2 regions of the Winogradskyella ouciana genome follow, and region 2 is predicted to be linked to the other one. Evidence: riboswitches for the same ligand, from Rfam matches in the RefSeq annotation. Region 2 holds a riboswitch; the other holds the start of a gene.
What was found. A riboswitch is a leader RNA that binds a small molecule or an ion and turns the genes downstream of it on or off. The one in region 2 is predicted to bind S-adenosylmethionine.
Positions count from the first base shown of each region.

Region 1: linked by a shared signal. The riboswitch ahead of ACQ65V_RS07385 (O-acetylhomoserine aminocarboxypropyltransferase/cysteine synthase family protein) and the one ahead of ACQ65V_RS06275 (homocysteine S-methyltransferase family protein) in region 2 are both predicted to bind S-adenosylmethionine.

Region 1 covers NZ_OZ260095.1:1,695,842-1,712,781, reverse strand. Annotated here, with positions in the region: gene ACQ65V_RS07420 (prephenate dehydratase) at 1-174, opposite strand, end outside; gene gldA (gliding motility-associated ABC transporter ATP-binding subunit GldA) at 474-1,376, shown strand; gene ACQ65V_RS07410 (head GIN domain-containing protein) at 1,440-2,183, opposite strand; gene ACQ65V_RS07405 (acyloxyacyl hydrolase) at 2,180-3,274, opposite strand; gene ACQ65V_RS07400 (phosphoadenosine phosphosulfate reductase family protein) at 3,510-4,130, opposite strand; gene ACQ65V_RS07395 (RrF2 family transcriptional regulator) at 4,242-4,655, opposite strand; gene ACQ65V_RS07390 (alpha/beta fold hydrolase) at 4,730-5,725, opposite strand; gene ACQ65V_RS07385 (O-acetylhomoserine aminocarboxypropyltransferase/cysteine synthase family protein) at 5,796-7,094, opposite strand; SAM riboswitch class I at 7,217-7,341, opposite strand; gene metK (methionine adenosyltransferase) at 7,727-8,980, shown strand; gene ACQ65V_RS07375 (hypothetical protein) at 9,131-10,945, shown strand; gene ACQ65V_RS07370 (carboxypeptidase-like regulatory domain-containing protein) at 11,086-11,523, shown strand; gene ACQ65V_RS07365 (hypothetical protein) at 11,600-13,387, shown strand; gene ACQ65V_RS07360 (carboxypeptidase regulatory-like domain-containing protein) at 13,443-16,232, opposite strand; gene ACQ65V_RS07355 (GLPGLI family protein) at 16,313-16,940, opposite strand, start outside.
Region 2 covers NZ_OZ260095.1:1,405,668-1,422,607, reverse strand. Annotated here, with positions in the region: gene ACQ65V_RS06290 (S41 family peptidase) at 1-1,149, opposite strand, end outside; gene ACQ65V_RS06285 (deoxycytidylate deaminase) at 1,149-1,580, opposite strand; gene ACQ65V_RS06280 (HupE/UreJ family protein) at 1,657-2,244, opposite strand; SAM riboswitch class I at 2,380-2,504, shown strand; gene ACQ65V_RS06275 (homocysteine S-methyltransferase family protein) at 2,608-3,621, shown strand; partial or broken gene ACQ65V_RS06270 (dihydropteroate synthase) at 3,621-4,412, shown strand; gene ACQ65V_RS06265 (vitamin B12 dependent-methionine synthase activation domain-containing protein) at 4,620-6,734, shown strand; gene metF (methylenetetrahydrofolate reductase [NAD(P)H]) at 6,860-7,816, shown strand; gene ACQ65V_RS06255 (tetratricopeptide repeat protein) at 7,813-9,198, opposite strand; tRNA gene ACQ65V_RS06250 (tRNA-Leu) at 9,343-9,424, opposite strand; gene ACQ65V_RS06245 (ribose-phosphate pyrophosphokinase) at 9,568-10,509, shown strand; gene ACQ65V_RS06240 (50S ribosomal protein L25/general stress protein Ctc) at 10,717-11,385, shown strand; gene pth (aminoacyl-tRNA hydrolase) at 11,461-12,093, shown strand; gene ACQ65V_RS06230 (PorP/SprF family type IX secretion system membrane protein) at 12,138-13,040, opposite strand; gene ACQ65V_RS06225 (thrombospondin type 3 repeat-containing protein) at 13,070-16,940, opposite strand, start outside.

The DNA.
Region 1 (16,940 bases), 290 kb from region 2:
AATAGAATTCTCCAAAGCCATAACAACAAAATCCGTATTGCCTTTTAAAAGACTATCTACTGTACCGTCAAAGGACATACACTCAATCACATCTGCTTTATCGTTAAAATAAAGTTGAGCAACTTCGTGATGAAACGACCCCTTAATTCCTTGTATGGCTATTGGTTTTGTCATAATAAAAAAAGCCTCGATATTATCGAGACTTTTTTAATTTATATTTTAAATAAAACATACCCAGTCTCGTTCCTTTAGCTATAAAAGAAATAAAACCAGTTAAAATATGTTTTAGATGTGTCCATATTTATTTTCCACAAATGTGGAAGTCTTTAATTATGTGGCTAATGTAATTAATATTTTTACAAATCAAAATGCTTGGATTAGTTTTTTGAAATTAATTTTTAAGTTTTAAAGAATAACCAATTATTACTTCATAAAATTATATAATCCTTACTTTTGATTAAACTTTTTCCAATATGTCTATTGAAGTTAAAAACATTACAAAGCTTTATAAGGATCAAAAAGCGCTCAATAATGTTTCGTTTAAGGTGAAAGATGCTGAAATAGTTGGCTTTTTAGGACCAAATGGTGCTGGAAAATCCACAATGATGAAGATTCTAACCACTTATATTGAAGCTTCTGAAGGCTCTGCAAATGTTAATGGTTTTGATGTTAACACCAATAAGAAGAATGTACAAAGCAGTGTTGGCTATCTACCAGAGCACAATCCACTTTATACGGATCTGTACGTAAAAGAGTATTTAAATTTTAATGCTAATGTATATGGCGCTTCAAAATCTAGAATTGAAGACGTGATTAAGTTAACAGGTTTAACACCAGAGGCGCACAAAAAGATTGGACAATTATCTAAAGGTTACAGGCAACGTGTTGGTTTGGCAAATGCTTTATTACACAATCCTGATGTGTTGATTTTAGATGAACCTACCACTGGTTTAGACCCAAATCAGTTAGTGGACATTAGAAATTTAATTAGAACTATTGGCAAAGAAAAAACCGTTTTTCTATCCACACACATTATGCAAGAAGTTGAAGCGATGTGTGATCGTGTGATAATTATAAATAAAGGCGAAGTTGTTGCCGACAAATATTTAAAAGATTTAAGAGACGGAGAGAAACAGGTTGTTATTGTAGAGTTTGACTATCGTGTAGAAGATGCCTTTTTGCTAAAATTACCTAAAGTTACTTCGGTAAAAAACACACACGATTTTATTTACGAAATCACTTTTTCTACCAAAGACGATATGCGTTCTCATGTGTTTGATTTTGCACATGATAACAAATTAAAAATACTACAGCTCAATCAGAAAAATGCAAGTTTGGAGAGTTTGTTTAGGGAATTGACTAGTAGCTCATCCTAATCTTCCTACTTCAACTGAGCTCAGTACAGGCTCAAGAAGGAACTCTTAATGTTATAAAGATATCTAATCAAAAATCAATTGCCCAGTATAAATCCTCTCTACATCAACAATAGGTGGCTCGTTTACTGCTATAACATTTCCTGTTCCTCTAAGCTCTCCTGTTAACGATTGTATCGGGTTTACAATCATATCATTGCTTCCTCTATGGTTTACTTCGATATTTTGGGCAACTAAATTTTCTCCTTCAAAACGACCAGAACCAGCGAAGAAACCTACAAACAAATTTTCAGCAGTGCCCTCAATATAAAACGAGGAAATATTATTAGATATAATGTTTAAATTCTCGCTATCAACTACCAACCTAAAGTCACCAACCGTAAATTCAACATTTTCATTGTAGTCTTCTGAGATTAGATTTAAACTTGGATAAGTTAGAGTGCTATTGGAAGACACCTCGTATTGTGATGAATTTCTTATCTCTGTTAAGTTCGGTGCTTCTACATAAATCTTAGTGATACCATAGTCCCTAACATAATTACAGGTATTACCGTCCGTAAGCACTAAGCGATTACCTATAACCTCAGCTTTTACATCATTCAGTAAATTTTCACCTGTTTCTATGGTGACTTTATAGTCTGAAGCCTCAGAAATAAAAAGCTCTATGTCTCTATTGACTAAAATCCTTTCAAAATCTGAAACCTCAACCTCTTGTTGAATAATGTTTCCTGAAGTCTGAAAGCAATCGTTAGCGTCTTCACTGTTACAGGCGAACATTACAAAAACACATATGTAAATTATTTTTTTCATAGTCTTACTCCAATTCCAAATTCAACAGCTTCGGCTTTTGCTCCATGGGATTTTAAAGTTATTGCACCGAAAAATTTATTTCCAAAATAACGTTTTAGTCCTATTCGCATATAGGTTCTTCCTTCAAAATCAAAAGGGTAATATACATAATAGCCCAATTGTGTTTCTATGGACATACTATTGATAAAAAGCTCATGTCCAGCGAATAACCCAACACGTTTATAATCTTCATCTCCGCTAACATTCTCTTCTGGAAAGGAAACAGATTGATAATAAATTAGCTCTTTTAAAAAGTTTGAAAAAAACACATCAGCACCAAACTGAACAGCATTAATGTGGCTCAATCGTTTATCGGCATAAGCAGACACCACATAAAACGGAAATTGACCACTACCAATAATATCGCTTTGGTTAATACCGCTTCTAAACGCGATATTGTATTTAATCCGTTTCGTGAATTTAACATCATCGAGGTTATCAATAAACTCTTGATCTTCTTCACCCAGATTATAGTTTAACCCTACGTTAAAAGCGATGGTATTGACGCTTGTGTTTGGTGCTTTTACATTAGCATTAGAATAGTGAATTAAAGACAAACCCGCTTGCAAACCAACACGATCAATCAGTCGTTCTTTTTTATAATTCAGCATTAGATATGTTGAGCTCAACAAATGCGAACCAAAGGCAATGTTCTTATGGTTTTCCAATTTATCGTATGGATTGGTATTATAGGCTATACCTTGACCAACACGAAGCGTTAGATTTCGCTTAAAAAAGTAGAAATTGTAATGCGCATACAGTCCATAATTATTACCTAGAACATCATTCTTTAAATCTTGATAAATAAATGAAGCTCCATAATCTGGATAGTTAAAACGTTGCTCCCAAGGGTCGTTTCCAAAGGTTTTTTTGTTCCAACTAAAAATAACACCTTCGGGATGACCTGTAATTAAATGAAGAATATCGTTATTATGAAGCGCAATGTTTCCTGAGAAATAATTCAAATCGAAATACGAGTCAGATGTTCTCTTTTCTTGAGAAAACAACAGCAATCCAAATAGAATTATAAAACCTGTAAGCCAGTACTTCATAGATAATATGGTTACTGGCAAAAGTAATAGAATAATTAATTTAAAAACAAGGTCGCCAATAAAGATACTGCGGTTATCAACAATAGCTTTATAGCAAACCTAAATTCGGCCTTATTATTTTTTATGAGTTTCATTTTTAAGGGGCTTTTGAAATACAATACAAATATGAAGCGCAATATCCGTTTTAGTGTTAAGCTAAGTCTAAGGAAATGTTACCGTTTAATAAATATGTATGCTACTGTAAATGAATGCCACACTCTCTATTTTGTAAGACTTTTATAGGGTCGAAATAATCTATATTCTTTGGTAACTGATGCTTTTCTATATACGCATCTAAATCGGCATCACTCCAATAATAAAATGGACTGACTTTAAGAATACCATCCTTGCTATAGCTTAAAATGTCCTTCTTGTTTCTATATTCGGTTTGTCTTACTCTAATATTAGTAAACCAAACATCTGGATTTTGTTCTTTCAAGGCACGTCTAAAGGGCTCTAGCTTTACCACTTCAGAGAAAACGGAATGGTTATTATCATCTATATTGGGTAAACCAATGGTTTTATCGATTTCTTCCTTGGTCAACAAGGATTGGTACTTTTGAATGTTAAGATTGTAATCTTTTATTAAACTTGAGGCGTGAGTATAGGTATTTGGCTCATTATATAATGTATCACACCAAACCACTCTAATATTTTTATCATGGCGAGACATTGTGCTCAATAATACTGCTGAATAGACACCAAAACTTGTCGTTACTATTCTATTGTCTGACAACCTCAAAGCCCATTCAACAATCTCATCAGGCGTTCTGTTTCTTAATTTTTTATTCCAAATATCTAGATCTAATCTAATCATTACTTAAGCTTTAAAATTTTAATACCATTACCCTATAGACTTAGTAGGGTAAATGCAAACATATAGATAATTAAGTGTTTTTCTGAATATTAATTTAAAAATATAGTGGGTTTAAGGATGAGACAAATCAGCCAAGCTTGTATTTCTAAAAATCTCTAAGGTATTATCCCTTACTTTAATCATTATGTTATGAACGGCACAAGCATTTTCATCTGGGCAATCATCACATTTTTCATAAAAATTCAGACTCACGCAAGGCACCATAGCTATTGGCCCCTCTAATAATCTCATTATGCTTGTCATTGGAATTTGGCTTGGATCTTTTAATAAATAATATCCACCACCTTTGCCTTTTTTTGAGCCTAAAATTCCATTTTTCTTTAAAGTGAGTAATATGCTTTCTAAAAATTTTTGAGAAATATTTTCTGCTTTGGAGATTGAAGAAATCTGAACAGGAACCCTATCTTCTTTCTTCGCTAAATGCACTAAAGCTTTTATCCCATATTTTGTTTTCTTTGAAAGCATAGTGTAAATCTAATACATTTTTATAACTCTATGATTTACACTTTTGCCAATTAAAAACTACAGTTATATCTAATTTATGCTATCATTTCTTTCTTTTTTATACTAAAAACTGGTCGTAAAAGTTTAGCCAATTGATGATATTCAATTAAAAAGGCATCATGCCCATGTATAGACTTTATCTCACCTATGGTTACGTTTTCTTTTATTGATTTTAGTTCTACAAAAGTCTTCCAGTTTTCTTCTGGTTTAAATAACAAATCTGAATTAATGGTTATTATATGAATATCTGCCGTTATGTGTTTAGCAATTGACTCAAATCTGTGTTCACCTTCACCTTGCGTAATATCTATGGTTCTTAAAATTTGATTCATCATTTTATAGGCTTTTAGATGAAATCTATTTGAAAGATTGTCTCCATGATAATTCAGCCAAGATTCTACATTAAAAAAGGTACTCATTTTTTTTGATCGCTCAAATTTCTGGGTCAATGACTCTGGTGTACGGTATAATGTCATTGCATGTCTTCTTGCGTCTTCAAGTGGTTTTGAAGAGTTATTTAGAATAGCATCTTGTATATGACAATTGGCAATAATCCAGTCCGTAGATTTCCAATCTGTAGCGATTGGGATGAGATGTTCAATTAAATAGGGTTTCAACGCTGCCAATTCCCAAGCGATACCTCCTCCAACAGAACCACCTATAACAGCATACAGTTCATTTATATTTAATCGCTCTAAACCTATCGCAAACAATTTGGCAATGTCCTTAGCCGTAAAATCCTTATAGTTATCAATTAGGTTTTCTCTAATGTCACCATAACCATTGCCGGGAATATTAAAGGCTAAAATTGTGTAATAATTAGTATCTATACATTTATTATCACCTATTAAATCATTCCACCAGCCATTTTCGCCAACCACATTTGAGTTTCCGGTAAGCGCATGATTGACTAATATTATCGGTGCAGTACCCAGAGTAACACCAAAAGTTTGATAAGACAATGAAATAGCTACAGTCTCACCATTTTTAGTTCTATAATTTGGAATATTAATATGTTTTAAGTTTCTCATGAATCTTTTTTTAAGATTAACAGATGCCCTAGTACAAGGGCATCTGTTCTAAACTAAACAACACTAAAGGCTAATCTTGAAAAACGTTATGCTGTTTTACAACAGCAAACGCTTCCTTCAAATCGGCTTTTAAATCTTCAATATTTTCTATACCCACTGATAAACGGATAAGATCTTTCGTCACACCATTGCTTTGTTGAGCTTCATCAGTCAATTGCTGATGTGTAGTACTCGCAGGATGTATAATCAGTGATTTTGTATCTCCAATGTTCGCTAAAAGTGAAAAGAGTTTTGTTGTGTCTGCAATGGTCTTTGCAGATTCATAACCACCATCGACACCAAAAGTAACCACACCACTCTGACCTTGAGGTAAATATTTTTTAGCAAGCTCATGGTATTTACTGGTTTTTAGACCTGGATAATTTACCCATGTCACTTCTGGTTGCTCTTGTAGCCACTTCGCCAACTCTAGAGCATTCTGGCTGTGCTTTTTTATACGTAATTCTAAGGTCTCTAAACCTTGAATAATCTGAAACGCATTAAACGGACTCAAAGCACCTCCATAATCTCGCAAGCCTTCTATCCTTACTTTGGCAATAAATGCAGCTTCTTCAAGAGCTTCATTATACACTAAGCCATGGTAACCAGGTGATGGTTCTGTGAATTCAGGAAACTTTCCATTAGCCCAATCAAAAGTACCTGCGTCAATGATGACTCCTCCAAGTGCTGTTCCATTACCATTGATATATTTTGTTAATGAATGAATGACAATATTTGCACCATAGTCAATTGGGTTTAGCAGATAAGGTGTTGCAACTGTATTGTCAACAATAAGAGGTACTTTGTATGTTTTTGCTTCTTTTGAAATAGCTTCAATATCCAACACATCTAATTTTGGATTCCCTAAGGATTCAATGAAAAAAGCCCTTGTATTTTCTTGAGCAGCATTGTTGAAGTTTTCTGGATCTGATGGATCTACGAAGGTGGTCGTTATTCCATGTCTCGGTAATGTTACGCTCAACAAATTATAGGTTCCGCCATACAAACTGTTGGATGCTACAATATGATCTCCAGCTTTTAACAATGTTAGCAAACTTGTTGCGATTGCCGATGTACCTGAAGCTATAACTACTGCTGCAATTCCGCCTTCTAATGCCGCTAACCGTTGTTCTAAAATATCATTTGTTGGGTTGTTGATTCTAGTATAGATATTACCCGTTTCTGCTAGAGCAAACAGATTTGCAGCATGGTCAGAATCATTGAAAACATATGCTGTGGATTGATAAATAGGAACAGCTCTGGTTCCTCCATTGTTTTGGACATCGTGTCCTGCATGCAACGCCTTTGTTGCGAATTTTTGTGTACTCATTTTTCTAAGTTTTTGAGTTAATAAATAATTAAAACAAAAGCCAAATAGACCTCGGTTAGAGGCATACTTAATAGAAAAATGTTATAAAGAAATATGCTAATTACAGATGAGTAATTAGTCTTGGGTTATCTATCTAAATTTGCAAAAAATGACTCGCAAATTCAAGTAGAATTTAGCACCTTCTTAGTAAATCTAAGGGTTGCTAAGGCTTCAATGGGTCTAATCCCTCCACCTTTCTTGATAACATTTCAGTAAGTGTTTTGAACTTTGTGAGTACAAATATTGTGTTATAAATTTTTAATTTCAAAATAAAACGGCAAGTTTTTAAATTATTTATGAAATTGACAAAATAAGCGCTTGTTTTTGAAAAATATGTAATATATGTTAAATCTATAATCATATTGATATAGATTCAATTGTAAATGAACAAACTATTTTCAAGTTTCTTATCGCTTAAACCTTTTTTATCTTAAATTTTAATCTGTACATTTGCCCAGATTAAAAAAGAGGAAAAATTTGTTCTGATTGCAACCTCAATAAAAAATGCTAAAGCAGTTAGGTTTTCAACTTCTCTAGCAACCAAGCAATCTCAATAGGTTTTTCAAGAATACATTAAAATTTAAAAGAGATTTATGCCATATTTATTTACTTCAGAAAGTGTTTCGGAAGGTCATCCAGATAAAGTAGCTGATCAAATAAGTGACGCTTTAATAGATAATTTTTTAGCTTTTGACCCAGAGTCTAAAGTGGCTTGCGAAACTTTAGTAACCACAGGACAAGTGGTGCTTGCAGGCGAAGTAAAATCCAACACCTACTTAGATGTTCAAAAAATAGCTAGAGATACCATTAATAAGATTGGCTACACCAAAAGCGAATATATGTTCGATGGCAATTCTTGTGGTGTTTTCTCAGCAATACATGAGCAATCTGAAGATATTAATCGTGGTGTGGATAGAGCTTCCAAAGATGAGCAAGGTGCTGGTGACCAAGGGATGATGTTTGGTTATGCTACAAACGAAACCGATAATTATATGCCTCTGGCTTTAGACATTTCGCACATCATTTTAAAGGAACTAGCTGAGCTTCGTAGGGAAAATAAAGACATCACCTATTTAAGACCAGATTCTAAAAGTCAAGTAACGATTGAGTATAGTGACGATAACACACCTCAACGTATTGACGCTATTGTGGTTTCTACACAGCATGACGATTTTGATTCTGATGAAGCCATGCTCGCTAAAATCAGAAAAGACATTGTAGAAATCCTCATCCCAAGAGTAGTAGCAAAAGTACCTAATCATATTAAACCGTTATTCACTGATGATATTAAGTACCATATTAATCCTACCGGAAAATTCGTCATCGGTGGACCACATGGAGATACTGGTCTAACAGGAAGAAAAATTATTGTAGATACTTATGGTGGTAAAGGCGCCCATGGCGGAGGAGCTTTTTCTGGTAAAGACCCAAGTAAAGTAGATCGAAGTGCTGCTTATGCCACAAGACATATTGCAAAAAATCTGGTCGCAGCCGGACTTTGTGAAGAAATTTTAGTGCAAGTATCCTACGCAATTGGAGTTGTTGAGCCCATGGGAATTTTTGTAGATACCTATGGTACGTGTCCATTTAACTTAACAGATGGTGAAATCGCTGAAAAAGTATCTGAAATATTTGATATGCGACCTGCTGCTATTGAAAAACGTTTAAAATTACGTCAACCAATGTACAGTGAGACAGCTGCTTATGGCCACATGGGACGACAACATAAGACCGTAACCAAAACATTTGAGCAGCCTTATGGTGAGCCTGTTTCACTTGATGTAGAGTTATTTACATGGGAAAAACTAGATTATGTTGATAAAGTTAAAGCAGCTTTTAAGATATAATACTTATTCCTTTTATTATATATTAAACCCTCTTGAAATTTATCTTGAGGGTTTCTTTTTATCGAAAACATGCTATTTAAGGTAGGAATTTATACTTTCTATCTGTTTTATACCAAACAAACACATAAAACTCAATTAAATCAACACATTATGATCAACATTAAAAAATTCCCAAATCTTATTTTAATGCTTTTCTTTTCGTTACTCACCATCATATCTTGTCAAAAAGATGATGGTCCAGGAGGTGGCGGACCACAAGAAAACATTCCAGACACTTTTTCAGAATATTTTGGCAACTCAGTTTCACGAAATTTTCTTGGTAACGTTATAGACACTAATAAAAACCCTATTGAAGGAGTTACCATAACCATTGGTAACCAAACCGCTCTAACAGACAGCAATGGCGTTTTTATATTGAACAACGCAACAGTTAACGAACGTTTTGGTTATATAAAAGCTGAAAAAACAGGTTACATTCATGGCTCTAGAAGTGTTGTCCCTTCCAATGGTACTAACAAGGTTACCATTATGTTACTAGAAGCCACAGTAGTTGGCACTGTGAGTAGTGGTACACCTGAAACTGTAACCGCCAACGATGGTAGTTCAGTAAGCTTTGACGGTAATTTCACAAAAGAAGACGGTTCTCCCTATTCTGGTTCTGTAGATGTCATTATGCATCATTTAGACCCAGCAGATGAGGATATGCCAATGCAAATGCCAGGCATGCTCTATGCTGAAAATGAAGAAGGTGCCGAACGTATGTTACAAACTTTAGGAATGTTGGCTGTAGAACTAAGCGGCTCTGGTGGTGAGGATTTAAATTTAGCCGAAGGTTCTACTTCTGAAATTAAAATTCCTGTAGATGCCAGTTTAATGGGAATTGCACCAGCAACTATACCACTTTGGTATTTTGATGAAGTTAACGGTTACTGGAAAGAAGAAGGTGTCGCTACATTACAGGGCAATATGTATGTTGGTACAGTATCGCATTTTTCATTTTGGAATTGTGATATACCAGCCGAAGCCATCACACTCTGTGTTACCGTAACAGATGAAGACAACAACACACTTAACAATTTATACGTCACCATTACAAGTGCAACATTTGGCACAAGAGGTGGTTATGCCAATGATAATGGTGAGGTTTGTGGTTTTGTCCCTAGCGATGAAAGTTTAGTTCTTAATGTTTATAATTATAATGTATGTGGCGAAAATGCCTTACATACCGAAACTGTTGGGCCTTTTAGTTCAGATTCAAACATTACGGTTATTGTACCCGATAATCCTGATATTATCCAGGAAACGGTTGTTGGTACATTTAACACCTGTGATGATAACGCAGTAACGGATGGCTATGTACAAGTGACTTATGGTAACCAGTCGTTTACAGATGCAGTAACTGACGGAACTTTTGAAGTTAACCTTTTAAGATGTAACGAGAATAACGAGTTTACCATTAAAGGAAGCGATTACGTTAACTTACAAACTACGGACAGCATTAGCTATACCTTTACGACACCTTTAACCGATATTGGTGTGATTACAGCGTGTAATTCGATTACAGAATTTATTCAATATACCATCGATGGAGAAACCGCATTTTTTATCTCTGACAATATCACTGCTAACTTTTATACAGACAGCCCTAACACAAATGGACCATCATTGGATATTTATGGCAATGGCGATGGGCAAACCACATGTTTCTATTTATTTAGTAGGCTAGATGAAACATCCTATGAAGGTACGTATGATAACCTAGATTGGAATGACATCAATGACACAGGATTTAACATTTCAGAATGTATTGGCATAGCTAATACCAATAACAATATTATTTACAACCTTACCACTTTAGGCGACGTAGGAGAATATATTGACATCAATTTTAGTGGCTCTTATGAAGATGGGAATGGAGGTTCCCATACCATAACTGGTACCATACATGTACTAAGGGATAACTAAATAAATTTTTTTAGTCAAGAAAGTCTTCAGGATTATGTTAAATAACCTGAAGGCTTTTTTATTTGTGAGAATTTTAACACAACTATTTTAAGCTTTCTGTATCTTAGTTTTAGAAACTATCATCAATCATCAATCAAAAAATGAAATCAGTTCTATCCATATGGCTGGTGCTATTTATCTGTTTTCTCAATACAACTTCCTGTAGGGAGAATACAGATAAAACCAACCAAAACAATACCATAAACACCTTTGCTGACTATTTAGGCGAACCAATTAAAATTGACCTAAAGGGTAAAGTTATGGACCTTAACAATACTCCACTGGATAGTGTTTTGGTTGTTGCCGGAAACAAGTCTGCCACAACCGATGAATATGGTAATTTTACAATTAATAATGTATCGGCACACCAAGAATTTGTAGCTCTAGAAGCTCAAAGAAAAGATTACAAAAATACAATGGTAACCCTTGCCCCTAAAAAAGATACAAGTGCAGTAAACATAATACTTCTCAAGGCTACAGAACCGTGTTTGTTTTGGTTTTGTAAACACAATCACAACTTACCCAATACCATTGATTAAGAAAAATTAATACGATTTTTCACGCAACCTTTTGGTGGTTTTTACATCTAAAAGATAAAACCAACAACCAATCACTATGAAATCATCAACAATTATCTTTTCATTTTTATTCACTTTTCTTCTAGTATTTTCTTCTTGCCAGAAAGATGATGGCAGTTTTAGAGACGGAGAGCAACAAGGGAATATTCCGGATACCTTTTCACAATATTTTGGCAATACCATTAATAGGGATTTTCTCGGAACTATAGTCAATAAAAATAATCTTCCCTTACAAGGTGTTACAATAACCATAGGCAATGAGACTGCCCAAACCGACAGCAATGGTGTTTTTATTATTAAAGATGCTGAAGTTAATAAGCGTTTCGGCTATATAAAAGCTGAAAAAGCAGGATACATTCATGGTTCTAGAAGTGTTGTCCCATCTGAGGGCACTAACAAAGTAGAGATTATGTTGCTCGAAGCTACTCCTATTGCCACAATAAGCAGTGGTACTGCCGAAACGGTGTCTTTATCTAATGGCAGTTCCGTAAGTTTTGATGGCAATTTTATTAAGGAAGATGGCTCAAATTATGAAGGCAGTGTAAATGTAATTATGCACCACTTAGATCCTGTTGACGAAGATATGCCAATGCAAATGCCAGGCATGCTTTATGCTGAAAATGAAGATGGAGCTGAGCGCATGCTGCAAACTTTAGGAATGCTTGCTGTAGAATTACGAGGTTCTGGTGGTGAAGATTTAAATTTAGCCGAAGGCTCAACCTCTGAAATTAAAATCCCTGTGGATGCCAGTTTAATGGGAATTGCACCAGCAACCATACCGCTTTGGTATTTTGATGAAGCCAATGGCTATTGGAAAGAAGAAGGCGAAGCTACGCTACAAGGTAATATGTATGTTGGTTCCGTATCGCATTTTTCATTTTGGAATTGTGACATTCCTGCTGAAGCGATTACACTTTGTGTTGCAGTTACAGATGAAAGTGGTAATGCCATAAATAATCTTAGTGTAAATATAACAAGCCTAACATTTGGCACAAGAGGTGGTAACACCAACGAAAATGGCGAAGTCTGTGGTTTTGTTCCAAGTGGTGAAACCTTAGAACTTAATATCTATGTCCAATACTCATGCGATACTTCACTTTTGTATTCTGAAATGATTGGACCTTTTAATGCAGATTCCAGTATTTCTGTTATCGTTCCCAATCATCCAGTTATAAGTTTTGAGACAATTAGAGGTAATTTTTTAAACTGTGATGGAAATCCTGTAAGTAACGGTTATATACAACTGACCTATGGTAATCAATCGTACACAGAAATTGTCAATGAAGAAGGTGACTTTGAATTTCAATTTTTAAGCTGTTCAACGAATGATGCATTTGGTATTAATGGTACTGATTATGATAACTTAACAGAAACCGACCATCTAAATTTCTTTTTTACTTCTCCTGTTACAGACATAGGAACGATAATGGCATGTAATTCCGTTGAGGAATTTGTTCAATATGTCATAGGAGACAATATTACCGTGATTGATTTTGATAATATTAATGCAACATTTACGGAAATTCCTAATAATATTTATCCAATAACACATATGCTATCGATAAATGGAAGTACCAATGTTGACAATATTAACCATAATTACAATTTAAAGGTTTGGGCCCATGCTCCAGACTTCATTGGCTTATATAATACCGATGACACATCTTTTATAGCATCTAGTGGCGTTGCTTCAATTGGGATATTATCCATAAACACTCTTGGTGAAGTTGGAGAATACATAGATATAAGTTTCAGTGGATTCCATAGTTCACAAAATGGCGTTTTACCTGTACATGGCACAATTCATGTATTAAGAGATGAGTAAAAACTAAAAAAAGCCCTATCAGTTGATAGGGCTTTTTCAAAGTAGACTATATTTTCTATAGCGTATAAGTCAACCTAAAAGTTACAAATCGTGGCTGAATAAACGTCTCTGAGCTAAACACTGAGATGTTACCTGCACCATTACTAATATTAGAATCAATATCTAATATGTTAGAGGCTCTTAATGAGTATTCCCATTTAGCATCACTATTTTTTCTGTACATCAAAGACGCGTTCCATGTTTTAAACACATCTTTACTTCCATTACTTTCTTGCTCGTTATAGGTAAAGTCTGTAACAAAGGTTAAGGCATCCCATATATAAGCATCAAACTCTATAGATGGTGCTCTTGTAATAAACTTTGTGGTATTGGTACCTTGGTCATTATCCCTAACTGTATAGCTATATCTTAATCTTAAGTTTGGAGCCTCTCTAAAATTGGTTCTAATTTCTGGAGTATAACTCTGCGTAAAACTCTCGTTAACGGATTGTCTGCCTTGAATAAACTGGTTAAGTTTACTATAATTAAAGTTAGTTCTAAGACTAGCTCTAACTTTTCCAAACGTACGTTGTACTCTACCGAATACACTTGCACTCTCATCTGCAAACTGAGAATTAAAGAATGAACTTGTTCTAATAACGCTTTCAAAGTTTGTTAATGAACGTATTTGGTCAATATTTTTACTATAGTTGGCACCTGCAAATACATTGGTATAATTAAATAAGTTGAAACTACTATAAAACAAACTTAAGTTGTGTGATAATGCATTTTGCAGTTCTGGGTTACCAAATTGAATACTATTAAAGTTATTTAGCACCAAGCCTTCTGCAATATTAGTAACATCTGTAAAGGTATTAGACATACGGTAATTGAATGTTAAACTCTCACTTTTCTTAAATTGAATACGCGTTTCAAAATCTGGTAATACATTAAAGAAATTGTCCTTAAAGGTTTCTCCTCCTTGTGTATTCTGATTGCTATACATATGGAATGACACACCAGGTGTAAAGGTAAATTTACCGGTTTTGAACCTGTAGTGCACACCTAAATAAACATCACCAAATCGGTATTCTACGTCATCATTCATTGCAGACAAGGTATTACCATCTGTATCTGTAATGGTTGGTGTTGGGTCAAAACGTGTTCCATCATCTAAAAACTGAAATATATTGGAGTTGAATTTTTGATTGCTCAAAATTGTCCCAAGGGTCAGATTGATGTTACTCTTTGTGTTCAGAATATTATAGTAATCTAACTTCGCATCCAACTGATTAGATTTTACACGTCTTTCTTGGTTGATATCATAACCAAACTGATCTCTATTTAAACCTAAGCCTTCAGCTGTATCATCAAAAGCATCATTATCTGGGTCGTCATTATTAGATGGATCGTTCATCAACAACGCATTGTAAAACGGATCTTCATCTTTTATTAAATGTTGTGCTTCAAAAGCAAAAATGTTGTTCTCATTGAGCGTGTAGTAATAATTTAAAGTTTGATTAATGCTATAGGGCTTAGCAGTATCTAATTGATTGGTATTGCCAACGACTGAAGAAAATAAATTCTGTCGTTCCTTATCATCTGAAATACGACCCAAAAGATCATAATCTAATTGATTATTAACATTAGGTTTATAGGTAGCACTTAATTTAGCTATAGCCTGATTAGACGCTTCCCTACCTGTTGAAACAGTAGCTTCATCTGGTGGCACACTTGCTGATTCATCAATTGGAGTACTAGGATCGTCTTCAATATCTATATAGTCGATAAAACTTTCTTCTCTGGTTCTAAGTCTACTACTGTTATAAATGACGAAACCACTTAAATCCAATGCCTTATTAGGTGAATAACTAAAGTTAGTAGCTATTAGTTTTGTCACTACTTCTTGCGAGTTTTGGATATTTGTTAACCCTCCCAGACCATTGTTACCTAAATTAATATTAGTACCACTTGTTCTACTTGGTGCTCTAAATCCAAAGCCTCCTCCAAAATTTCTTAAATCCCTATTGGTTAGTGCTACTTCACCAATATTATTCATGTCGCCTATAACATTGATACTGTATTTAGGACTATAGTAAAATAACTTTGGTTGCACTAAGTACAACTCATCATTAGGCGATGGTGCTGTACCAACTCCTGCCGTAACATCTCCAAACCAAAAGTTACTTTTTCCTTCTTTTAGTTTAATGTTTATTGCCACATTATCTTGGTTATTCTGTACACCACTTAACTGACCAACCTCTGCATAATTACGAAGTACTTGTACCTTATCCACAGCATTAGATGGAATATTCTTGGTTGCCAGTTTTGTATCTCCATCAAAGAAATCCTTACCCTCAACCATAACCTTGTTAACAACCTTTCCTTCTACTTCTATTTGTCCATCAGCATTTATTTCTACGCCAGGCAGTTTTTTAAGTACATCTTCCAATTTACGTTCACTACCATTTTTAAATGAGTCTGCGTTATAGACTATAGTATCTCCTTTTATGGTCACAGGCATTTCATACGTCAACTCTACAGCATCTAATGAATTGTCTGGTTGCAGGATAAAATCCTTAGTGATGTCAGCATCAAGAGTAGTAACAGTTTCATCTGCGGTTTTATACCCAATGTAACTGACTTGTACTTTATACTTTCCATTTTTTCCTAAGGCCAAAATATATTTACCTTGTTCGTCAGTAGTAGCATAAGACTCAAGTGTATTACTTTCTTGGTTGATGGCAATAACATTTGCCAATTCTAAAGGAGTCCCAATGCTATCCTTTACTATACCTTGCATTTTAATTTGAGCAAAAGAACTGCTTGATGCTACTATGCATAGTAGCATTAATAATTTTTTCATGTTGTTGATTGTTTTCTTTTGGTTGGTTGAGAAAACTTCTTTGATAGAAGTTTTCCCATATAACTTTAGATGCATTTATATTAGTTTCTACGTCCTCCGCCACGGCCACCTCGACGGCCTCCGTACATTTCTCGCATCTCTTCCATCTTTTTGGTTATGATCTCATTATACTCGGCCTGTGTAACTTCCTCGCCTTTTTCAGGTTTTTCAATCTCCTCTTTTTCTTCAGGATTCATTACAATTTTTGTACACAGTATTGTTGTTCTATCTGCGCTAACTTCCAAGATTAATCCTGGTAAGCCCCAATAATCATCTGGCCCTTGGTTAATTGGAATTTGTGGAGTGTACCAAGCTGTAACTTCAATAGTTTTTGGCACTTCAATCTGGCTCATTGGATCGTCTTTATCTACTTTAGTAGAATCTTTGACTTCTTCTCCTTCTTTCTTTTCGTCATTGTCTCGATCTCTCCCTCGTCTTGGCCTCATACTTCTCCAATCAAACTCATCTACGGTTTTGATGGCTGTTGCCTTAAAGCAAGTGTATTGACCAATCTGTTTGGTTTCGGTTCCCATTTTCCACTCTAGCCCTTTTAATTCATCTTTAATTAAAAATTGCTTTCCGAAGAATTCCTGATCTTGTATCAACTCCTTATCCTTAACATTTTTATATTTAGGACCACCTGTTAAACTACTACTAAAACCACCAAAA
Region 2 (16,940 bases):
CTCCTCGTCAGCCAGCTCACCAGTTCTAAGGCGTTTGTAATAATCGTTGTAATAGGATCTATTGTCACCATTGGTATAAGGTCGTTGTATTGATCGACCTGTTGGAGTATAATATCTTGAAACCGTTAAACGTACCGCACTACCATCACCCAATGCCATTTCACGTTGTACCAAACCTTTGCCATAAGATCGACGTCCTATAATAATACCTTTGTCATTATCCTGAAGTGCACCAGCTATAACCTCACTTGCCGAGGCTGAGTTCTCATTGATTAGAATATAAATCTCACCATCCTCAAAATCACCTCTGCGTGTGGCATAAGTACGCTCTTCCTTTCCTTTTTTATCTCTGGTAAACAAAATAAGCTTATCGTCCTCCAAAAATTCATCAGCAATTTGTTCTGCAATTCCCAAAAATCCTCCTGGATTATCCCTCAAATCTAGGGCTAATTTGGTTGCACCTTGTTCCTGTAGTTCTTCTAAAGCCGATTTAAATTCTTTAAAACTAGATTCTGCAAAACGGTTCATTTTGATGTAACCTAATTCATCAGTTAACATGTAAGCCGCTTCAATGCTTTTAATTGGAATATCTTTTCGTCTTACATCAAATTCAAGTAATTTACCCTCGCTCTTTCTATAAACCGTAAGTTTAACTTTTGTGTTTTTATCGCCTTTAAGTTTTTTTGAAATAAAATCGCTCGTAATATCCTTTCCGAAAATAGTGTCGCCATCTGCCATTAATATGCGGTCACCGCCTAAAATTCCGGCACGTTCACTCGGGCCATCTTCTGTAGGTTTTACAACTGCAATGGTATCTCTATATGGATAGTAGTTAATCCCGATACCGACAAAATCACCTTTCATGTTTTCGGTTATTCGCTGTAAATCTTCTTTTGGAATGTAGGTAGAATGTGGATCTAGATTATCTAAAATACCGTTAACGGTTACATCCACTATGCTATCCGTATCAACTTCATCTACATACTCATAATCTATGTAATCTATTAATCGGTTGAGCTTGTCTTTTTTACTATTGGTAGTAAAAAGATTATCAGAAGTGTCAGTAAAATTCAACTTACCACCAATGACAACACCTGTTGCTATTGCAACACCGATGATAAGTGGTATGTATTTATTTTTTGTTGCCATTAGGCTTTTAAATCTTCAATATGCTCTAATTCTATTCCGGCTTTTCTTAAAAATTGCAGTCCAGAATCATCTTTATAACCTTCTTGATACACTACACGAATTATGCCAGCCTGATGAATCAACTTACTACATTCCTTGCATGGTGATAACGTAATATATAATGTTGCTCCTTTACAAGATTGTGTTGAGGATGCTACTTTTAAAATAGCATTGGCCTCAGCATGTAGCACATACCACTTGGTATAGCCTTCCTCATCTTCGCAATAATTCTCAAAGCCTGTTGGCGTGCCATTATAGCCATCAGAAATAATCATTCTATCTTTTACAATCAGCGCACCAACCTGTTTGCGCTTACAATGAGAGAGCTTTCCCCACTCTTGTGCAATTCTTAAATAGGCCTTATCGTAACGTAATTGTTTTTCCTTGGACATTAAGCATTAATGTAAGTAACGAATATAAAAGGTTAGAATTGTATAAACAATTTACTTGCCGTTAAAGTTTTATCAATTATGAAGCGTTTAACAAATCACTACCTATTATCATTGGGATCACCAATCCAATAACAATAGCAGAAAGGACCATGACCCAATCTCTACGCGAAAATCTAAAGATAGTTTGAAACAAGAACCCTAAAAATAAGATAATGAAAACCACAATGATTTGAGCTATCTCTATACCAATGGCAAACTCAATAAGAAATGCCAAAGAGCCATCGTCTAACATCTTTGCTTCACGTGCAAAACCTAATCCGTGAATAAGTCCGAAAAAAAGCGTGGTAATAAAAAGCACACTAATTTTATTGTTTCGTTCTTTTTTGCCTGCGGTAAATACATTATAAATAGCCGCTATTAAAATGGTTATCGGTATTAAAAATTCTACCAATTTGCTGTTAACGGTAACAACATCATAGGCACCTAGAAATAGAGAAACTGTATGGCCTACTGTAAAGAGTGTCACCAAAACCAAAACACGTTTCCAGTCCTTAAACACATAAGGCACAGCTAATACCATCAAAAAAAGCACATGGTCGTAGCCATTAATATCTAAAATATGGTTAATGCCTATTTTAACATTAAACCAGAAGTTTTCTAACATAATTAATTCATTTGGGATAGTCCAAAGTTACGATTAAAATGCAATATGCTCTAGTTAAAATAAAGTGAATAAAATTTGCTTATTGATAATTTCTTTCGGAATATTGTGTACACAAAGTTCAATTAACTTATTGAGATGTTATCAAGAAAGGTGGAGGGATTAGACCCTATGAAACCTTAGCAACCCTTAAACTTATTAAGAAGGTGCTAAATTCTACTGTTTATAGCGAATCATTTCTCGCAAATTCGGATAGATAACCCAAACGAAATTACACATCTGTAATTCCCTATTTTCTTATAACATTTTTCTATTAAGTACACCTTTACGGTGGAATTGACTTTTGGTTTTACCAAAAAAACAACTATGACCAAACGCAATAGTAAAGTAGAAATCGAATTGTTAAAACGAATATTAGTCCTCGATGGAGCCATGGGAACCATGCTTCAGCAGTATAATTTCTCAGAAGAAGATTTTAGAGGCGAACGTTTTAAGGATTACCCTTCGCCACTAAAAGGCAACAACGATTTGTTATCCATAACACAACCAAAAGCCATAGCAGAAGTACATGCTAAATACTTTGAAGCTGGTGCAGACATCGTTGAAACCAACACATTTTCTGGTACAACAATCGCCATGGCAGATTACGATATGGAAGATTTGGTGTACGAACTCAATTTTGAATCCGCCAAAATCGCTAAACAAGTTGCAGAAGAATTCACAAAAGCCAACCCAGAAAAACCACGTTTTGTGGCAGGTAGTATTGGTCCAACCAATAAAACCGCAAGTTTATCACCAGACGTTAACCGACCAGAGTACAGAGCGATTACTTTTAACGAATTACGAATTGCCTACAAACAACAAGTTGAAGCCTTAATTGATGGTGGTGTTGATATCCTTTTAGTTGAAACTATTTTTGACACGCTTAATGCCAAAGCAGCTTTATTCGCTATTGAAGAAGTTAAGGAAGAACGAAACATAGACATTCCGATTATGGTTTCAGGAACGATTACAGATGCTTCGGGTAGAACTTTATCTGGTCAAACGGTTGAAGCTTTTTTAACGTCAATTTCGCATATTCCATTATTGAGTGTAGGTTTTAATTGCGCACTTGGTGCAGAACAGTTGAAACCATATTTACAAAGGCTTTCTAACGAAACTGAATTTTTTACCTCAGCACATCCCAACGCAGGCTTACCAAATGCTTTTGGCGAATATGATGAATCACCAAAACAGATGCAAGGCTTTATTGAAGACTATCTTAAGGATGGCCTCATCAATATAATTGGTGGTTGTTGTGGCACAAGTCCAGACCACATCAAAGCTATTGCTGAAGTTGCTCAGAAATACGAACCAAGATTAATTCAAGAATTTGCATAATGGCAGAAAGTGACTGTAAGAAATATTTAACCTTATCTGGATTAGAACCACTGGTTGTAACTCCAGAAAGCAATTTTATAAATGTAGGAGAGCGAACAAACGTAACTGGATCCCGAAAATTTTTACGTTTAATAAAAGAAGAAAAATACGATGAAGCCCTTGATGTTGCTAGAGATCAGGTAGAAGGTGGCGCGCAGATTCTAGATGTTAACATGGATGAAGGTATGCTCGACGGAGTGCATGCCATGACGACCTTTTTAAACCTCATCGCATCTGAACCAGATATTTCTAGAATCCCATTAATGATCGATAGCTCTAAATGGGAAATTATCGAAGCTGGTTTGCAAGTCGCACAAGGAAAATGTGTGGTCAACTCTATAAGTTTAAAAGAAGGCGAAGCCGAATTTAAGCGTCAAGCAAAATTGGTAAAACGCTACGGAGCTGCTGTCATTGTCATGGCTTTTGATGAAGATGGACAAGCAGACACTTACGACAGACGAATTGAAATCTGTAAACGCTCGTACCATATTTTAGTAAACGAGCTAAACTTTCCACCTCAAGATATTATTTTCGACCCTAATATTTTTCCTGTGGCAACAGGTATGGATGAGCATCGTAGAAATGCCATAGACTTTTTTGAAGCCATAAAATGGATTCGTGAAAATTTACCTTATGCCAATGTTTCTGGTGGAGTGAGTAACGTCTCATTTTCTTTTAGAGGAAACAATGTGGTTAGGGAAGCCATGCACTCATCATTTTTATACCATGCCATTAAAAACGGAATGAATTTAGGTATCGTTAACCCAACCATGCTTGAAATTTATGATGAAATAGACAAAGAGTTATTAGAACTAGTTGAAGATGTGCTATTCGATAGACGCGATGATGCAACAGAACGCTTATTGGATTTTGCGGAAGAACTTAAGGCAAAAGGTTCCACCTCTACAAGTAAAGATGCAGCAGTACAGGAATGGAGAAACGATCCTCTACAAGATAGAATCACGCATGCTTTGGTAAAAGGTATTGATGCCTTTATCATAGAAGATGTTGAAGAAGCACGATTGGCATCTAAAAAACCAATTGATGTGATAGAAGGTCATTTAATGATTGGTATGAATATGGTAGGAGATTTATTTGGTAGCGGAAAAATGTTTTTACCACAAGTGGTGAAATCGGCACGTGTGATGAAAAAAGCGGTTGCATATTTACAGCCGTTTATTGAAGAAGCAAAAAAAGCCCCTAAATCCCCTAAGGGGACTTTTTTCTGGAAAACTGCAGATCCTTTGTTGTACGGTTTGATGAAAGAACATGCCAAAACAATGAGGAATAAACCAACAGAAGCAGAAGCTTTGCTATGGGATGTTTTGAGTAACAAAAAATTAGATAATCATAAATTTAGAAGACAACATATTGTCGGGAGTTATATCGCAGATTTTATTTGTTTAAAAAAAGGGTTAATTGTCGAAATTGATGGGCTAATACATCAATTACCTGAAAATAAAGCTTCAGATGAAGAACGAACAAAATGGCTAAACGAACAAGGTTATAGAGTAGTTAGATTTACAAATGATGAAGTTTTATCAAATCTTGATGATGTACTAGAAAGATTAAAAGAAGCGCTAAAAGTTTCCCCTTTGGGGACGGAAGGGGTCAGATATGCAGGCAAAATTTTAATGGCTACCGTAAAAGGTGATGTTCATGACATTGGCAAAAACATAGTTAGTGTGGTTTTAGGCTGCAATAATTACGAGATTGTAGATTTAGGAGTTATGGTACCACCTGAAAAAATCATTGAAACTGCAAAACGAGAAAACGTAGATGTCATTGGTTTGAGTGGTTTAATTACCCCATCGTTAGATGAAATGGTCTATGTCTCAAAAGCCATGGAAAAGGAGCAATTGAATATCCCACTTATTATTGGTGGCGCTACAACATCTAGAGCACATTCTGCAGTAAAAATTGCACCACATTACAGCAATACGGTTGTTCATATTAATGATGCATCAAGAGCTGTAACGGTTGTTGGTAACTTGCTTCAGGAAAACAATCAAGTTTTTAAAAATCAAATTCGTGAAGAGTATGATTTGTTTCGTGAGCAATTTATGAAACGAGGCAAAAAGAAAGAATATCTTTCTATTGAAGACGCTAGGAAAAATAAATTTAAAATCGACTGGAACACTTCTGAAATTGTAAAACCACAACAATTGGGAGTTCAGGTTATAGAAGATTTTGATATTACAAAACTTGAAGATTTTATCGATTGGACACCATTTTTTAGAAGTTGGGATTTGCATGGTAAATATCCAGCGATTTTAACTGATGCTATTGTTGGAGAACAAGCCAAAGAATTATTTACTGATGCTCAAGTTTTACTCAAACGTATTTTTGATGAAAAGCTTTTGAAGGCCAAAGCCGTATTTGGAGTGTTTCCTGCAAATACTGTAAATGATGATGATATTGAAATAGATGTATCCCAATGTCACACTGAGCACAGTCAAAGTGCATACAAGTTTCTTACCCTTCGCCAACAATCCAAAAAGGCTAAAGGCAAACCAAACTTAGCCTTAGCCGATTTTATAGCACCTAAATCATCTGGCAAACAAGATTATATGGGTTGTTTTTGTGTTTCCACAGGATTTGGAACTCAAGAACTAGCAGCACAATTTGAAAAGGACAATGACGATTACAACGCTATAATGATTAAAGCGCTTGCCGATAGATTGGCAGAGGCTTTTGCCGAATATTTACACAAAGAAGTAAGAACAAAACATTGGAATTACGCTAAAAACGAAAACCTAACGAACGAAGACCTGATTAAAGAAAATTATAAGGGAATTCGCCCAGCACCAGGATATCCAGCTTGTCCAGATCATTTGGAAAAAACAACCATTTGGAAACTTCTTAATGTAAAAAAAGCTATTGGAGTAGAGCTTACGGATAGTTTGGCCATGTGGCCAGCAGCAAGTGTAAGTGGCTACTATTTTGCAAATCCTGAAGCTAAATATTTTGGGTTAGGGAAAATTAAAGAAGACCAAATTAAAGATTATGCGACGCGCAGAGACATTAGCGAGGAAGAAGCAATAAAATGGTTGAGCCCAAATTTAGCGGATTAGTGCGTTAGCGATTGCAGTGGCATCCTTTTTTGAGGTACGAGAAAAAGATATAACGGAAAGCGCGACCCTTGTGGTAACGCCAAAATGAAATTAATAAATGAAGTTCCCTTTGGGGATTTAGGGGAATGAAAGTAACAGAGCACATAAAAAAAGCCAATGGAAAAACACAATTTTCCTTTGAGATATTGCCACCTTTAAAAGGGCAACATATACAGTCTATTTTTGATAATATTGATCCTTTAATGGAATTTAAACCCCCATTTATTGATGTCACTTATCATCGCGAAGAATATGTTTTTAAGGAAGTTGAAAATGGGTTATTGAAAAAACAAGTGGTTAAAAAACGACCAGGTACAGTGGGTATCTGTGCCGCTATACAAAATAAATATGGTGTGGATGCCATTCCGCATATTTTGTGCGGAGGCTTCACCAAAGAGGATACCGAAAATTTCTTGATTGATTTAGATTTTTTGGACATTGATAATGTGATGGCACTACGTGGTGATGCGGTAAAAAGCGAAACTTATTTTAAACCTGAAAAAGAGGGTCATAATTACGCTAATGAATTGGTTGCGCAAATTGAAGATTTAAACAAAGGTATTTATCTAGACGAAGAATTATTGAATAGTTCTAAAACCGACTTTTGCATTGGTGTTGCGGCATACCCAGAAAAACATATGGAAGCTCCTAACCTAGATAGCGACATCCATTTTTTGAAAAAGAAAATAAAAAATGGTGCCACTTACATTGTCACCCAAATGTTTTTTGACAACCAAAAATATTTCGATTTTATAAAAAAATGCCGAAAGGAAGGTATTACCGTACCTATTATCCCTGGATTAAAACCCATATCCACAAAAAAACAACTGAATTTAATTCCACATCGCTTTCATGTTGATTTACCAGAGGATCTTATCATAGACGTTGTAAAATGCAAAGACAACAAGGAAGTGAGACAAGTTGGTATAGAGTGGTGTATTGAACAATCCAAAGAATTGCAAAAAGCTGGTATCCCTGTATTACATTATTATTCCATGGGTAAAAGTGATAATATTAGGACTATTGCTAGCGCGTTGTTTTAATCAAGTTTGGGAACGACAACAGATCTATTAATCCAACATTTTATTTCTATTGTTTTTCCCTGCATAGTTTTTAAGAATACTTCTTCTTTTGTTGGTGCTTTTGCCATATAGTTGGCAACAGATTGATTGACCAGTTTTTGCAATGTTGGGTCAACTCTAGACGCTTTTTTTGCTTCTTTAACCGCTAACCAATAGACTGCGCGTTGGTGAAAATTGTCCTTGCCGCAGTTCTTTGCACTACTTTTATACATTTCAGCAATTATTAAATGTGGCTTTCCGTTTGATGGGTTTAATTTTACAGCTTCCCATAAAAACACTCTTGCCTTAGCGTTTTGTCTTTTATTTTTAAGGATAACACCAATTCTAATGGCTAAATTAGATTTCTTATAAGGTCTGGTTTCTAATTTATAGCCATCCTCAAGGTATTTATAGGCCTCTTCATCCTTTCCATTTTTATATAAAACCGTTGCCACAAAAATTTTGGTATCAGCAGATGGTGCTACCTTGTCGTATTGTTTTACAAGCTTCTCATAAAGCGCATCGTCCGTGCATTGTTTATGGTACATTCTGTTAACAGCACGTTTTAGCCATACGCTATCATTTTGATGAATTTTGAAGTCTCTAGAATACAACGGAATTAAATTATCGCAATTAGCTTTTTTGTCCGCTATGGCATCTATATTATTCTGAATGAGCGCATAATTTTTAAGATAGCTCTCATAGGCTCTTTTCTTGTTTTTTTCTTTTCTTGTAAGGGTTTTTCCGCTTTCAAGTTTTAAAATGAGTACATTAAGTTTTTCAGAATAGTTCTGAACTTCAACGTCAATCTTTTCGCTAACATCGTCATAAGTATTAAACAATTCAGTTGCAGATTTTTTGCCCTCATCAAACAATTCTACCATTAAATAAAAATAAGTATATAAGCTTTTAGGGTGTGTAAACGATGCTTTGTCTGCATTAAATGCTACATTGAAACAATCGTATAAATCTGCATTGGTTTTTCCTAATTCGTCTTTATAATCATATTGCAACTGGCATGCTTTAGCGTCATATTCACCCTTTGGCGTATTACTTGCAAAATATTGGCTTCTATCTTTCCATAAAGCCAAAAGGGTTTCAATAAAACTCTTCTTTTCGTCACCTACGGCTCCATCAATTTTGTGTTTTAGAATTTTTTCGCCATCCACATAAATTGCTAAGCTTAAATCTGGACAATTGGTTTTTACGTACAACCATGGCTCATAGGCAGCGTCGTATTTTTTAGCTTTAACCGATTCATGAAAGTTTGAAAGCTTAGTCTTGCACTCTATATCTATTTGGGCGTTGGTAATTCCTATACCTAATAGCAAAAAGGTATAAAAGAGAATTGTTTTTCTTGACATAATGAAGTTGATTATAGTTAGTCTCTAACCAAAAAGTCACAAAAAACATACCAAAAGACCTGAAAGACAATACTATATCTGCATAGGATAGAATTCTCAAATTACAGTAAATAAAAAAGCCTCAACATACGTTGAAGCTTTTAGTACTCAAGGTGGGAATCGAACCCACACTTCCGAAGAAACTGGATTTTGAATCCAGCGCGTCTACCAATTCCGCCACTTGAGCAAATTTTGGACAGCAAAAATAGAAAATATTTTTCGCTAACCAACTAAAAATACTAGGTTTTATATATTCCCTAGCAAATAATTTTCCTAAATTTGACCCTAGCTAAAAACACAACTAACAACTCTTTTTAATTACTCATCGCAATGCCGAATAATACCATAGAAGCCAAGGTTTTTCCATGTACCCAAAGTAAAGATTTAGCAGAACAAATTGCTGACGCCTATGGAGTTAAATTAGGTAAGGTTATAACATCTACGTATAGCGATGGTGAGTTTCAACCCTCTTATGAAGAATCTATCAGAGGAACTCGAATTTTCATCATCGGTTCTACACATCCAGGTCCGCAAAACCTTATGGAAATGCTTTTAATGATAGATGCTGCCAAACGTGCATCTGCAAGACATATTACAGCTGTGATGCCTTATTTTGGATGGGCGAGACAAGACAGAAAAGATAAACCAAGAGTGCCAATCGCTGCTAAATTAGTAGCAAAAATGCTTGAAGCTGCTGGTGCTACTCGTATCATTACAATGGATTTGCATGCGGATCAGATACAAGGTTTTTTTGAAAAGCCTGTAGATCATTTATACGCTTCCACTATATTTTTACCATATTTAAAAAGTCTTAACTTAGATAACCTAACAGTTGCATCACCAGACATGGGAGGTTCTAAACGTGCCTACGCTTATTCTAAAGCATTAAAAAGTGATGTTGTTATTTGTTATAAGCAACGTGCAAAAGCCAACGTTATCTCACACATGGAACTCATTGGAGATGTTACAGGTAAAAATGTGGTTTTGGTAGATGACATGGTAGATACTGCAGGTACGCTGACGAAAGCTGCTGATTTAATGATGGAACGTGGAGCTAAAAGTGTAAGGGCAATATGTACACATCCTATTTTATCTGGTAGTGCTTACGAAAGATTAGAAAACTCTAAACTTGAAGAGTTAATCGTTACTAATTCTATTCCTCTAAAACAAGAAAGTAAAAAATTAAGAGTTTTAAATTGTGCTGAATTGTTTGCAGAGGTTATGTATAATGTGCATCATAACAAATCCATTAGTAATAAGTTTGTGATGTAACCGGTTTTTTTAGTCCTTGATAACATCTTTTTTCTAGCTAAAATGTCTTTTTTCTTATCATTTTTTTTCAAGTACTAAAAAATAGTGCTTAAACGCTAGTATTTCCGTATTATATTTTTAAATTTGCAGCCCTTTAACGCAGGATCTGCTTAGAGAGGACAAACCCTCAAAATGAGGTAATTAATAATATAAATTAAAATTTCTAAAATGAAATCAATTACAATCAATGGATCTCAAAGAGAAAGCGTGGGCAAAACGTCAACAAAAGCCTTACGTAATGCTGGTCAGGTTCCTTGCGTATTATACGGAGGAGAAGCTAAGCCAGTGCATTTTGCAGCGCCAGAACTAGCGTTTTCAAAACTCGTATACACACCAAATGCGCATACGGTTGTGATAAAACTAGATAACGGAGACAGTTTTAATGCTGTAATGCAAGACATTCAGTTTCATCCTGTAACGGACAGAATCCTTCATATAGATTTTTATGAAATCTATGAAAACAAGACCATCACCATGGAAATTCCTGTCAAAACAGAAGGTGTATCAAAAGGAGTGCTGAATGGTGGAAACTTAAGAATGCCTTACAGAAGATTAAGAGTAAAAGCTATTCCTTCTAAATTACCAGATTTTATAGAGATAGATATTACACCTTTAAAAATCGGAGACAAAGTTTACATTGGCGACTTAAAGAACGATGATTACGATTTAATTCACCCAGAAAATACAGTTGTATGTCAAGTAAGACGTAGTAGGTTGGCCATTGTTGATGCAGTTGATGAGGACGAAGATGAAGAAGGAGTTGAAGGAGAAGAAGGAACAGAAGCAGGAGAGGTGCCAGCAACAGAAACGGATGACGTTGCTGCTGTAAAGGAATAAATTTTCCTGATATTAGATATTGAAAAGCATTCTTTAACAAGAATGCTTTTTTTATTTTTACACAAATAGAAATAGATGTTTGGATTTTTAAAAAAATGGCTTGGTTTTAGCAATACTAATGAGCAAAATGAAGAAGACAACATGAAAAAATTCTTAATTGTTGGTTTAGGAAATATTGGCGAAAAATATAGTAATACCAGACATAACATCGGTTTTAAGATTTTAGATTACCTGGCAGATAAAGAAGATATTTCTTTTGAAACATTAAAGCTGGGTGATGTTTCTACCCTAAAAGTAAAAGGGAGAACTCTGATTCTTCTAAAACCAAGTACCTATATGAATCTAAGTGGAAAATCCGTAAAATATTGGTTAGAAAAAGAAAAAATTCTATTAGAAAATCTACTCGTTATTACCGATGATCTCAATTTACCTTTTGGTACTTTACGGTTAAAAACAAAAGGTAGTGATGGTGGGCACAATGGTCTCAAGGATATACAAGATAAATTACAGACCACTAAATATAATCGCTTTAGGTTTGGTATAAGTGATGCTTTTAGTAAAGGAAGACAGGCAGATTATGTTTTAGGTGAATGGGGTGATGAAGAAAACGCGAAGCTCAATGAACGTTTAAAAACTTCTGTTGAACTCATAAAATCCTTTGCTCTAGCAGGCGTAAATACTACCATGAACCAATTTAATGGAAAATAAAAAAGACCGCAATTTGCGGTCTTTTTTATTTTATAAGAACTGTCTTAATCAGATTTATTCTTAAAATTAAATCTCACTAAAACTTCATGTGTCCCATTACTCATATTAGAAATATCATCTCTAGTAGAACTTTCATAAGCATAGCCAATATCCATCCAGTCGGCTAAGTTAACCATCATTAATCCAGCGAAAGCTTCATCTGTTCTATAAGCAGCTCCAACTTCAAACCTCTTGTAAAATCTAAAAGCTGCAGTAATATCTGCTGACAATGGAGTTCCACTTACATATCTAATAATAGTAGAAGGTCTAAATTCTGTGTTTTCACTTATGGAAAAATTATAACCACCAGACAAATACACATGAGCCTCTTCTGTAGCTTGAGTTACTCTTCCTTCTGATTCATCAATTCTTTCGCTAGATAGAATACTAGGTACAGAAAGAGAAACAAAATAATCATCGTTCATTAAGTATGCACCAGCTCCAAAATTTGGTCTAAAACCAGTATCTATATTACTTAATGCCGGATCGGATTGAAAACCAAAATTCGATAGATTATCTCTATTTATATCATATGTACTTCCTCCTGCCTTTAAGCCCAAAAACAGGTCTGTAGCTTCTGAGATTTGCAGTCGATAAGAAAAATCAATATTAAAAGTTGTTTGACTTTCAATAAATACTTGATCCGCTACCAATGACACACCTACTCCTATTTTATCACCAATAGGCTGAGAATAAAAGAAACTCTGAGTTTCTGGCGCACCTTCCACATTAACCCATTGACTTCTAATATTTGATGTAAGGCTCGTGTTACCATCGGCACCTGCATAAGCAGGATTTATAATATTCATTGTATATCTATACAAAGTATAGTTGGGTTCTTGTTGAGCATATACAGACCCAAACAAAAGAATTGCAACTATTATTAAAGTGTTTTTATAAAAATTCATTGTGTTCATTTTATTTAAGTTATATGCTATTAAAGAGTTAAATATATCCATCCTGTAAGCACCACTGTACCATCACCGTTTTGGTCTATAGAATAGTAATAAGAACCTGTTGGTAAAGTTTCACCATTATAAGATCCGTTCCAATCGTTGCTATACCCTTTAGTGCTGTATACTTCATTACCCCATCTATTATAAACTTTAACAGATGCGCTTGGGAATCTTTCAGCATTAATTACAATCCAGGTATCATTAATACCATCACCATTAGGTGTTAGCACATCATTAGGTAACATATTATCACAAACATCACCAACTCCATTTCCATCAAGGTCTGATTGACTAGGGTTAGCCTCCAAAGGACAATTATCTTCTTCGTCTAACACATTATCATTATCGTCATCATCGTCACAAATATCTCCTATACCATCAAGATCGTTATCTGCTTGGTCTGGGTTAGGTATCATTGCACAATTATCATCAACGTTTAAAATACCGTCGCCATCCATGTCATCATCACACAAATCACCAATTCCATCACCATCTATATCAGACTGATCAGTATTCGCAACTAACGGACAGTTATCATCATCATTTAAAATAGTGTCACCATCAAAATCATTTGGGTCTCTTGTTCCACAAACCTCAATTGACAATGAATTGATCACACCTCCATCAAGCGCTCCAAATGTATCAGAAACTGTAATCGTCCAAACTCCGTTAGAAAAGTCACCATTAAATGAATTTAAATCACCTTCTGGTTGGAAAGAACCAGTAAATGGTGGTGATCCAGCTGTGATAGGTGAAGTTGCATCATCATCAAATACCGTATCGATATAATCATCGCCACCTCCACCGTTTCCAGAGGATAAATCAACCGTTACACCATCAGGGCTTGTTATAGAAATATCTAAATCTGCATCCCAATCGTGCTCAATATTGATTGTTACGTTAACGTCTGTGATTATTAAACTTTCCACGATATCAATAGTAGCAAAGTAATCTGCATCATCTCCTGAAGAAGCAATATCAATTGGTGTATCTAGTGAAGTTCCATTGGTACACTCTTCGTCACACTCATCACCAATTCCATCACCATCAAAATCTGTTTGCTCTGGGTTAGCATTTTCTGGACAATTATCATCAACATTTAATACCCCATCACCATCTATATCATCATCACAGACATCACCTATTCCATCATTATCTAAATCTGCTTGATCTGTATTGGCAGTATCAGGGCAGTTATCCTCAGCATTAGGAATACCATCACTATCATTATCATCTTGCTCAAATCCACAAACTTCTAGTGTCCAACTATCAATTGTACCTGTATCAGCTCCAAATCCATCAGCAACATTAAGTGTCCATACACCACCCGAAGGTTCGCCATTAAAGGCAGATAAAGCTTCCTCAGGTATAAAAGACCCAGTAAATGGTGGTGCGCCAGCTTGAATAGCTGTATCTCCATCATCATCAAATACGGTAGCAGTATAGTTGTCTCCACCTCCACCGTTTTGGTCTGATAGAATCACTGAAGTACCTGATGGACTCGTTAACACCAATGTTAAATCGCCATCGAATGTGTGTGTTATGTTTACTGTAACATTGACATCTGTAATTTCATAGGCGCCAGAAAAATCAATGTTAGAATCCGCTCCACCTTCAAAATTATCTGGTATGTTAACAGGTGTATCAGCAGAATCAAAAGTTCCACATAATGTATCACATAAATCTCCTATACCATTTCCATTTTCATCTGCTTGATCAGCGTTAGCAATCAAAGGACAGTTATCATCAACATTTAATACTCCGTCACCGTCAATATCATCATCACAAACATCTCCTATACCATCGTTGTCTAAATCTTCTTGATCAAAATTAGCAACATCTGGACAGTTATCTGCATCGTTCGGAATGCCATCATCATCATTATCTGCTTGAGGAATTCCACAGATTTCCAAAGACCAACTATCTAATGTTCCTGCAATAAAAGCTATAGTATCTGAAGCATTTAAGGTCCAATCACCACCAGAGAATCCTCCGTTAAGAACAGATAAATCTCCATCGGGTTGAAAACTCCCAGTAAAAGGAGCAGTACCAGCTCCTATAGGAGTAGATGCCTCATCATCAAAAACTGTATTTGTATAGTTATCACCATCTGCACCATTGCCTGCCGTGAGTAAAACTTCCGTTCCATCTGGTGCAATTAACTTCAGCGTAATATCCTCTGTCCATTCGTGAGATACATTTACCGTTACATTTACATCTGAGATTATAGATGTAGTCGGAACATTAATTACTGAATTAACCCCAAATGTGTTGGAGTCAGGGATATCAATAGGTGTGTCTGTAGAATCAAAAGATCCACAAATAATATTTGCTGTAGTAAAACTAGCTTCTGAATAAGCTCCTGTACCACAATCATTAACTCCTCTAACTCTCCAAAAATATTCTGTTACAATATTTAAGTTTGTTGCTGTAAATGTTGGGTCATTTACCACTGTACCTGCTACTATGTTTGTAAAAGCAGCATCTGTAGCAACATCTATTTCGTAAGCAGTTGCATTTAGATCTGCATCCCATGTAAATACTACTCCGTTAGATGCATCAACATCTGTAGCACCATCAGCAGGTGTCAATATATTAAGTGTCGCCAAATTAGAGTCATAAACATTAAACTCTACATCAGCTGTTTTAGTTATTCCTCCTGAGGTTCCAACTAAGGTAAAAGGATAGTTGCCAATAGCTAAACTGCCAGTTCCTGATACTGTTACAGTTACTGCAGTTCCATCAGCTGTTGCTGATGTCGGTGAAAACACAGCAGTAGCACCAGCTGGCAATCCAGTAGCACTAAAAGTGGTCTCATCTGTGAACCCAAGGAAGGTGTTATAAGTAAAGTTATATACCACGTCATCTGGCGTACAAACATCAATTGAACTATCTGCTACATTTAATACAAATTCTGATTCTTGTAGCGTAAAGTTTGTTGAATTAATAGCGTAAAAAATGTTGTTATTCCCTTCTACTTTAACTCTTGCTGTTGAAGAGTCACCTCCTGTAATAGGTACAGTTACATCATGCGAACCATCATTTGGTACGTCTGTTGCCATTACAAATGGATAGGTAAAGCCTCCATCGGTTGATAATAGAATATTTACAGTTGGAGTGTTTACAGCACCTCCATCTGTACCAGCTACATCCCAAGTTACTGTCTGGTTTGAGCCAGCATCCCAAGTTTCGTTGGTGGTTTGGGAAGTAACTACAAATGGCCCAGCGGCACCTTCTACATTAACTGTCATGGTATCATAGTCGCTCTGTGGTGTTTGTCCAACACCATTTGCTTCACTTCGGTCTCTTACCGTTAAGGCAAAATTTAATGCTCTTCCAACATTAGATACAGTTTCCCAAGACGTATTATCCACAGTTTCCACTGGGTTCGTTTCTGTCAATTGACCAGCAACTACACGCTCTATAATTGGCATATAACGATCTGGTGATGTATTTGGTGGTCTAGATCGCCAAACAGCACCTGTAGTTTTATCAGGTCCAAAATTTCCTGATGTGGTTGTACCATCATCAATTTGTTCCCAAGTATAAGTTAAGATGTCGCCTCCATCAGCATCAGTAGCTGCACCTCTTAAAACAAATGCTGTTCCTGTTGGAATTGTATAATCCGAGCCAGCATCTGCCACTGGTGGATTATTACTAATAGCAGTACCAACCCAACAAGTTCGAGTTTCTAAATTGGTTAAAATCTGAAGAATTGTATAATAATGAAAATAAGGATCTGAATGATCTTGTACATCATTAGCACCAGTAATACCTGCATAACCCATAATGGTTGTACCACTACCAGGCTCCGCATTTACACCTTGTCCTTCATTACCTTGAGAAAAAGTA